One region of the Kangiella sp. genome, then DNA from elsewhere that is predicted to be linked to it. Evidence: riboswitches for the same ligand, from Rfam matches in the RefSeq annotation. Region 1 holds a riboswitch; the other holds the start of a gene.
The links. Region 1 has a riboswitch for thiamine pyrophosphate ahead of ACN0VI_RS08940 (TonB-dependent receptor). Riboswitches for the same ligand answer to the same signal wherever they lie in the genome.
Positions count from the first base shown of each region.

Region 2: linked by a shared signal. The riboswitch ahead of thiC (phosphomethylpyrimidine synthase ThiC) and the one ahead of ACN0VI_RS08940 (TonB-dependent receptor) in region 1 are both predicted to bind thiamine pyrophosphate.

Region 1 covers NZ_JBLXBT010000001.1:1,941,639-1,946,071, reverse strand. Annotated here, with positions in the region: gene ACN0VI_RS08950 (HAAS signaling domain-containing protein) at 16-579, shown strand; gene ACN0VI_RS08945 (metallophosphoesterase) at 590-1,759, shown strand; TPP riboswitch at 1,856-1,987, shown strand; gene ACN0VI_RS08940 (TonB-dependent receptor) at 2,146-4,353, shown strand; gene ACN0VI_RS08935 (hypothetical protein) at 4,373-4,433, shown strand, end outside.
Region 2 covers NZ_JBLXBT010000001.1:300,756-305,188, reverse strand. Annotated here, with positions in the region: gene ACN0VI_RS01425 (cysteine synthase A) at 1-438, shown strand, start outside; gene ACN0VI_RS01420 (ACT domain-containing protein) at 438-824, shown strand; gene ACN0VI_RS01415 (DUF4870 domain-containing protein) at 1,380-1,844, shown strand; TPP riboswitch at 2,018-2,152, shown strand; gene thiC (phosphomethylpyrimidine synthase ThiC) at 2,256-4,118, shown strand; gene ACN0VI_RS01405 (FAD-dependent oxidoreductase) at 4,142-4,433, shown strand, end outside.

The sequences.
Region 1 (4,433 bases):
AATGGAGAAAAGTATATGTCTAATAATGACTCTATTAAGAAATATTTAAATCAACTAAGGAAATATCTGTCTCGTTTGGAGAAAGAAGAAGCAGACGAGGTGATTCGTGAGATTGAGGCTCATATATTCGATGTTATTGAAGCTAGGGAGCAAGCAGGTGAAGCACCGAATATCCAAGAGATATTCAATGGTTTCGGTGAGCCGAAAGAGCTAGCAAGCAAATACATTAGTCACATCATGGTCGGCACTCCTCCTCCAGAGGGTTTCAGGCCAATACAGATCGTTAAGAGAGGGGTTTCTAAAACGCTTTACTACAGCATGCTGGTGTTTGGGTATGGAATCAGTTTTGCCTTGATAGCTTTTGCCCTTGTTAACCTGTTTTTACCTTACACGCTTGGTGTCTGGTCTAGCGCAAGTGGGGAAAGCATTGTTATTGGTTGGTTACATCAAGCAGACCTTAGCAATGGAGCAAAGGTTTTTAGCGGTTTATGGTTAAGCCCCGTGGCCATTGTTCTTGCGGCTATTGAGTTTTTCATAACTCATCGAGTACTACGGGTATTAAAACGACATCTTAATTAAGGAAATCATAATGAAAACTATTGGAACTTATATTCTTCACTTTCTCATCGTGTCGCTGGTGCTATTGCTGATAGCGGTTGTCTTCGGTATTAGTCAGCATGCTTCGTTAAATTACGGAACGGATTCATCAGCAAATAAAGTTGCAGGAGAAGGGCCTTTTATTTTCTACAGTAATAGTCAATTAGAGTCGAATTATATTCGGGGCAGTCGAGAGTCGGGTTTTTCCGTTGAAAAGCAAGCTTATGCACCTGAACAAGTTATCCCTGCAACAGTGACCTATAATGGTGATCAAAGCAGTTTTGATTTCGATATTCATCCGGCGATTATTACTCCAAAAGCTGTGTATGATGATCAGCAATCGATTCTTGCCTTATCCGATCTTGAAGGTAATTTTCAGGCCTTCCGTGACTTTCTCATTACTCATCAGGTAATTTCAGAAGAGCTCGAGTGGACCTTTGGTCAAGGTCATTTGGTGCTGGTTGGAGACATGGTTGATCGAGGTAGCTCCACTACGCAATTGCTATGGCTGATTTATAAGCTTGAACAAGAAGCTCGAAAGGCGGGTGGCCAGCTTCACTACATTATCGGTAATCATGAAATTAAAAATCTGCAGGGAAACTTTAAATCTGCTGCTGATAAATATTTACCGATTGCAGGAATTATGGGCAAAACTCAGGCAGATTTATTTAGTAACAACTCATTTATTGGCCGCTGGCTTGAATCGAAAAACGTGATGGAAATTATTAATGGAACTATATTTGTTCATGGCGGTATTGACCCGCAGCTGATGCAATTTGATTGGACCGTTGAGGATATCAATGAGCAGGTAAGAGCTTATTACCGACAGATGTACTATCCCGGACTTGCCGACAAAAATACCGAGTTATTAATTTCAACACAGTCAGGTCCAGCCTGGTATCGAGGGTATTTCAAAGACAAAGTTAATGAAGAGCAATTTCAGGCTACTATAAATAAATTTGGTGCCAAGGCGGTAGTTGTTGGTCATACCTTGCAGTTTAGTGTTAATAGTCAGTTTGACGGCAAGTTATTCGCAATCGATGTGAAACATCCGTCAGATTATAGCAATAGCTTCCCGACCAAGCACTCAGAGGGACTGCTGATAGAAAATGGTATTTATTACAGGCTTCTTGATGACGGTCAAAAGATCCCACTTTCTTAGCCCATACACATTCAAAAACAGCGAATATTGAGGATGATGCTACGGAACTACATTATCTTTCAATTCGCTGTTTATTTTTAGGCGTGTATAATGGCAAGCATTCCCGAGGGGAGGCTTTTGCCTGAGAAATGGCTCAATGCGGTTTGCGGATTTGCGACTGTTTGAGCGCCAGACCCTTAGAACCTGATCCGGGTCATGCCGGCGTAGGGATAGGGAGTTCAGAAAATGTGCTTTTTTGGAATCTGGCTTTTTCTTTCTTCACCTTAAGCCATTCATTGACAGGGACTCAGTCAAGTTAGCTTAACTGCAATTTTCTGTCTTTTCTGTTGTTACTCCGCTAAACCCCATCACTTAAACGCTGAAATGCTGTTATGTGGAGTTGTCTTTTGAAACACGCTATTCGTTCTTTTAAACCTCTTCTTTTGACCAGTCTGTTGACGATGTCGTTTGCTGTGCTTGCTGATGGGCAGGCGGATGATGAGCTCTTGGATGAAGATCTGGAAACCCTGATTGTTACCGCTGAGCATCTGACTGAGAGTCCTTTGACCTTGCCGTCGAGTGTGACTGTGATCGGTAGTGAGACGGCACGTAAGAATAATGCTCATCATGTTTCTGATGTTTTCAATTTAGCGCCAAATGTTAATTTCGCAACGGGTGCTTCGCGTGGTCGATTTATTCAAATCCGTGGAGTAGGCGAGCGTAGTGAGTTTGTTGAGCCCGTCAATTACTCGGTGGGTGTGATTGTTGATGGAATCGATATGACGGGTATCGCGGGTGGTGCTTTGATGCTGGACACGCAGCAGGTTGAGATCCTTCGTGGCCCGCAAGGTACCCTCTATGGCGCGAATGCTTTGGCGGGTTTGGTCAATATAGTGTCTGCGGCACCTGAGGAAGACTTGCTGAAAGTTTCCGGTTCCTTTGAGTCTTACAATGGCCGTAGCGCCTCTTTGATAAGCAGTGATCAGCTTTCGGATGCCTGGGGCTACCGTTTCGCGGTGGGGCAATACCGTAGCGACGGTTTTACCGATAATGTTTTCCTAGGACGTGATGATACCCAGAATATAGACGAATCGAGCATGAAGGCTCGTTTGGTTTATCAATCCAGTGACGACTTTTCTTTGACCTCAAATCTGATTCTGGTCGATGTGGACAATGGATATGATGCGTTTAGTCTTGATAACACACGCCAGACTTATTCTGATGAGCCAGGCCATGATCGCCAGGAAACCATTGGTGCTTCCTTTATCGCTGAATGGGCCTGGGATTCCACCAAGCTGCAAAGCACCTTGTCATTTGCTGACAGCGAGCTTGATTATGCTTACGACGAAGACTGGAGTCATACTGGAATTTGTGAAGGCAGGCCGTGCGATAGTGATGACTGGGGTTTTGATTGGTGGTATTCGTCGTTTGACCGCTTCTTGAGAGACAATCGAAACTTGAGCTTAGACGTTAAATTGATTGGTGGGCAGGGCAGTACTGATTCACTATCTAGACGATCTTCATCAAATCAGTGGGTTATTGGCGCTTATTTCCGCGATCAATCTGTTGATTTGTTGCGTCAATATACGTTTAACCCAGTAGATTTCAGAAACCAATACGATACCCGCAACGCTGCACTCTATGGACAGCTGGACATTCCTTTGAACAATGATTGGACCTTGGCAACTGGTGCGCGTTTCGAACGCCAGTCGGCAGATTATGCTGATAATCAGCCTTTCGCGGATGATCGTTCTGAGAATTTCTGGGGTGGTAAGGCTTCGCTTGAGTATCAGGCCAGTGAACAGGCCATGCTGTATGCCTTGTTGTCGCGTGGCTACAAAGCAGGGGGCTTTAATACGGCACAGGAACTGCCGGAGTCACAACGTGAGTATGATTCTGAATACATGCTAAACCATGAGTTAGGGGTTAAAGGTTTTTGGCCTGATGCTGGATTAACTTTGCAGGCGTCTTTGTTCTATCAAAACCGTGATGATATTCAGTCCAAACAGTCCTATGTAACCTCGCAGGCTGATGGCCGAACTTTGCAGGAAGGCGGTGAGTGTCCCTGTAATTTTACCGATTACAACATCAATGCTGGTGGGGCAAAAAGTTACGGCGCTGAAGTTGAGTGGAATTGGCGTTCGCTGGAATGGGCGCATTTTTATGGTTCGGTGGGCATATTAAAAACTGAGTTTGAAAACCTGCAAAGCTTTACGCATGTGTTGGCTGACCTAACGGCCAACCCACCAGTACCTTATGATTTAACGGGTCGCGAACTGGCGCATTCACCAGAACTGCAATGGGTTGCTGGCGCTGATTTTTATTTCAATGAATATTGGAGCCTGAATCTGCAGACTGAATTTAAGGATGAGTTCTATTTGTCCGACCGCCATCAGGTTAAAGCTGATGACTATCAGTTGTGGCATCTGGCGTTGACTTACGAGGATGCTAATTGGCTCGTTGAACTCTATGGCCGTAACTTGACGGATGAAACTGTCGTTAATCGAGGTTTTGGCAGCTTCGGTAATGATCCGCGAAAGTTTTATGAAACCGAACCTTATTTCCAGTATGGTACACCAAGAATCGTCGGTGTTCGTGCCGCCTACAACTTTTAAGCATTGAGGGAATGATGAAATGAAGATTTCAGTTGAATTAAGCTTGTATCCGCTGGATGACGAGTTTCTGCCGATCATTC
Region 2 (4,433 bases), 1.6 Mb from region 1:
GATGGTTCCGGCATATACCACTACCTGAAGACCGGTGAATACAAAGCTCAGGGCAGTTCATTTACCGAAGGGATCGGCATTATGCGCACGGTAGCCAATTTTGCACAGGCCCGAATTGATAAGGGCATCACTTTACCCGACCAGGATTTAGTTACCGTATCGCGGGCAGTCAGAAACGCCGATGGATTGGTGCTGGGTAGCAGTTCTGCACTGAATATTGCTGGTGCACTCTTTGCCGCAGCCAAATCTGGCACCGGAAAAACCATCGTAACCTTTGCTTGCGATGCCGGTGAACGCTCCTACTCAAAGCTGTGGAATCCAGAGTTTTTAGCCGAAAAGGGTATCCGCGATGATCTGGAAACCATTGAGCAGATGTTCGAGCGTTACAAAGCAACGGATGACAGCGTCATAGTCAATGTTAGTGATAGGGATAGATGATGGAGAATAAACCGCACTTGAAGTTACTGGACGCACAGTTTGATGTACATCGATTGTTATCAACAATGGATTTGGAGGACTTGCAGGGAAGTTGGTTTTTGTCCTCAACCGATGAAGAGTTATCACTGGTTTGTGAAGCAATAAATCGTGACTTGATAAAAGACACTGTGCAGAAAAGCGAACTGAATTGGCGTGCCATTAAAGTCGCAGGGCCACTCGACTTTAGCCTGACAGGAATCATCGCTGGTATCAGCCAAGTCCTAGCCAACGCCGAAGTTCCCGTCTTTGTCGCCTCCACCTTTGATACCGACTATGTTCTGGTAAAAGAAAGAAACCTTGCTGAAGCGTTGGTTGCCTTAAAAAAAGCCAGTTATGTGTTTGTTTAGTTGATTTCATTGGTAAGTATAGCGCGCTAACGAGTAATAGGATGGGTTAACATTGATGCGTAATTCATCAAAGCCAGCCCTCCAATAGCTCATTGGCGGCAAACCACTAATACAAAAAAACACTTCAGGCAAACCGGTAGGCAAAATGGAAAAGTTGTGAGAATAGGCGCGTTAAAGCGACGATAAGGGTACTTTAAGCGACTTTAAAAGCATTTCCATATAAATCAAGCGGTTATTCCATTTTGTCGCTAAAACAAATAAAAAATAAAAAATAAAAATAATTATAATCGCAATAATTTCAATAAGTTATATGGTTTATAAAAAGATTTAGACCTTTCAGGCTGAAAATTGATAACAATTAGAACTCGAACATAAAAAATAAATATCTTTAATATCAAGAAGTTATTGAAAGCTTTCAAATAAATTGAAAGCAGTGATTTATCGTCAATTCCTATCACTCAAAGTAACAATTTGAAATATGAGTCTTTGCTAATCTGTATTTGTGCAGCGGCAAAGCGTCGTTGTCTTAAAAAGATTTCAGACGAGGAATTAGAGATGAACAACGAAGACGATAAAAAACCTGAAGGCACTGGCGAAAGCAAACCAGAGCAGGGTGGTGAACATAAAGAGCGCGTCTATGAAGGCGAAGCTGAAGTATTAGGTAGCGAAGACATTCGTGGCGAAGAAAAGACCTGGTCTATGTTTGCTCACTTGGCGGCCTTTGTTGCTATGGTTCCGTTAGTGCCAGTTATAGGCATGGTACTTGGGCCCTTGGTGGTCTGGTTGTTGAAGAAAGACGATATGCCATTGGTTGCCGAGAATGGTAAACGTGCCTTGAACTTTAATATCACCATGTTTATTGCGTACTGTGCGGCGTTAATCCTGTGCATCATCTTGATTGGTATTCCAATCCTGTTTGGATTAATCATTTTTCACTTTATTGTCACCATATTGGCGGCGATTAAAGCGAGCGAAGGTGGTGTTTACGAATACCCATTCTCTATAAAGTTGATTCAGTAATAGGAATGCCTAGATTCTAATAATAACAAATGACTCTCCACCCGGGGCGCTGTCGAATGCAAAGCTTCGCCCCATTCTCCCCAGCGGCAACTTAGGTGCCGCTTTTTTTATGTCTGAATAAATAATCTGAAAAATAGGGGCTAGGAATTTGTGACTTAGCATGTGTATAATTCGAACAACTCTCGGGGTGCGCTTGGGATTAAGACTTACGCCAACAGGCTATCTTAAACCAAGAGCTGAGATGCATTAGCAAACCCGTATAACCTGATCCGACTCGCATCGGCGTAGGGAAGAGTAATGTCAAAGCTGACGATCTCACCATAAAGCTCTGTTCTCATTATCTCTTTGCCTCCTTGCGCTATGCGGTCATAAACGCTGGAGATTATTGTGAAAAACAGTGTGACAAAAAGTGTGGCAAAGAATGATCCGATTGATCTAACCAAACATACCATTACTCGCGAACCCTTACCGAAATCGAAAAAGATTTACGTTCCCGGCACCTTACATAAAGATATTCGTGTGCCGATGCGTCAAATTAGTCTGACCAATGGTGAAAAAGTCACCCTTTACGATACCTCTGGACCTTACACTGACCTGAGCATTGATATTGATGTGCGCAAAGGTTTGCAGGAAGTGCGCCGTAACTGGGTTATGGGCCGTGGTGATGTGGAAGAATATCAGGGCCGCGAACTTAAGCCGATTGATAATGGCTATGAAGATGGTGATAAAGCCTTTGCCACTCATAATCCTGAGCTGCAGCGCAAACCAATTCGTGCCAAATCAGGCAAGAATGTGACTCAACTGCATTATGCACGCCAGGGCATTGTGACGCCGGAAATGGAATACGTAGCGATTCGTGAAAATCAAAAGCGTGAAGCCTTATTAGAACAAAACAGCTCCGCAAATGGTGTCAGTAAAGAAAGAGAAGTCCGCTTAAAAGGCGAATCCTTTGGCGCGAAAACACCGCAAAAAATTACTCCTGAATTTGTACGTGATGAAATTGCCGCAGGCAGAGCGATTATTCCTGCCAACATTAATCACACCGAATTAGAACCAATGATTATTGGCCGTAACTTCCTAGTGAAGATAAATGCCAACATTGGTAACTCTGCTGTAACATCCAGCATCGAAGAAGAAGTCGAAAAGCTGGTGTGGTCAACGCGTTGGGGTGGCGATACCGTCATGGATTTATCGACCGGTAAAAATATCCACGCCACTCGCGATTATATTCTACGTAACTCACCGGTCCCGATTGGTACTGTGCCAATTTATCAGGCTTTGGAAAAAGTCGGTGGTGTAGCCGAAGATCTGACCTGGGAAGTATTCAGGGATACTTTGATTGAACAGGCCGAACAAGGGGTGGATTACTTTACTATTCATGCCGGTGTCTTGTTGCGCTATGTGCCACTGACTGCTGAGCGTGTAACCGGTATCGTGTCGCGCGGTGGTTCGATTATGGCGAAATGGTGTATCGCACATCATAAAGAGAACTTCTTATACACCCATTTCGAAGAGATCTGCGAAATCATGAAGGCTTACGATGTGAGCTTCTCGCTGGGCGATGGTTTGCGTCCAGGCTCTTTGGCGGATGCCAACGATGCTGCGCAATTTGGTGAGTTAGAAACTTTAGGTGAATTAACCAAGATTGCCTGGGAACATGATGTTCAGGTCATGGTCGAGGGTCCGGGGCATGTGCCAATGCACATGATCAAAGAAAACATGGATAAGCAATTGAAAGAATGCCACGAAGCACCTTTCTATACGCTTGGACCGTTGACCACTGATATCGCACCAGGCTATGACCATATTACGTCAGGCATCGGTGCTGCCATGATTGGTTGGTACGGTTGCGCCATGCTCTGTTATGTGACGCCGAAAGAACACTTGGGTTTGCCAAATCGTGACGATGTTAAAACGGGAATTATCACCTATAAATTAGCAGCACATGCAGCAGATGTCGCAAAAGGGCATCCGGGCGCGCGTTACCGTGATGATCAGTTGTCGCAAGCACGTTTTGAGTTCCGTTGGGAAGACCAGTTTAACTTAGGTCTTGATCCCGATACGGCGCGTGAATTCCACGATGAAACCCTGCCAAAAGATTCAGCTAAAGTGGCGCACTTCTGTTCCATGTGCGGGCCAAAGTTCTGCTCCATGAAAATTTCTCAAGACGTCAGAGATTATGCTGAAGAGAAGAAAAAAGTTGAGCAAGGCATGGCGGAAAAGTCAGCGGAATTTAAAAAGCAGGGCGCAGAAATTTACGTTGAAGTTAATTAGTAAGAAGATGAGAAGTTGACCCTATGAAAATCGGAATTGTTGGTGCAGGTATTGCAGGTCGTATCTTGGCCTGGAAAATGCTTAAAAGAGGTTTTACGGTAACTCTTTTTGATAAAAATTCATTAAACAGTGAAGCTGCCTGTTCCTTTGCAGCAGCGGGGATTTTATCGCCACTTGCCGAGCTTGAAATGGCTGAGCCTACGATCTATGAACTGGGTAGTCGTTCCATGCAGCTATATCCACAACTGATCAATGAACTGGAGCAGCCGGTCTTCTATCGACAGATAGGATCATTAGTCACTGCCCACAGTTCTG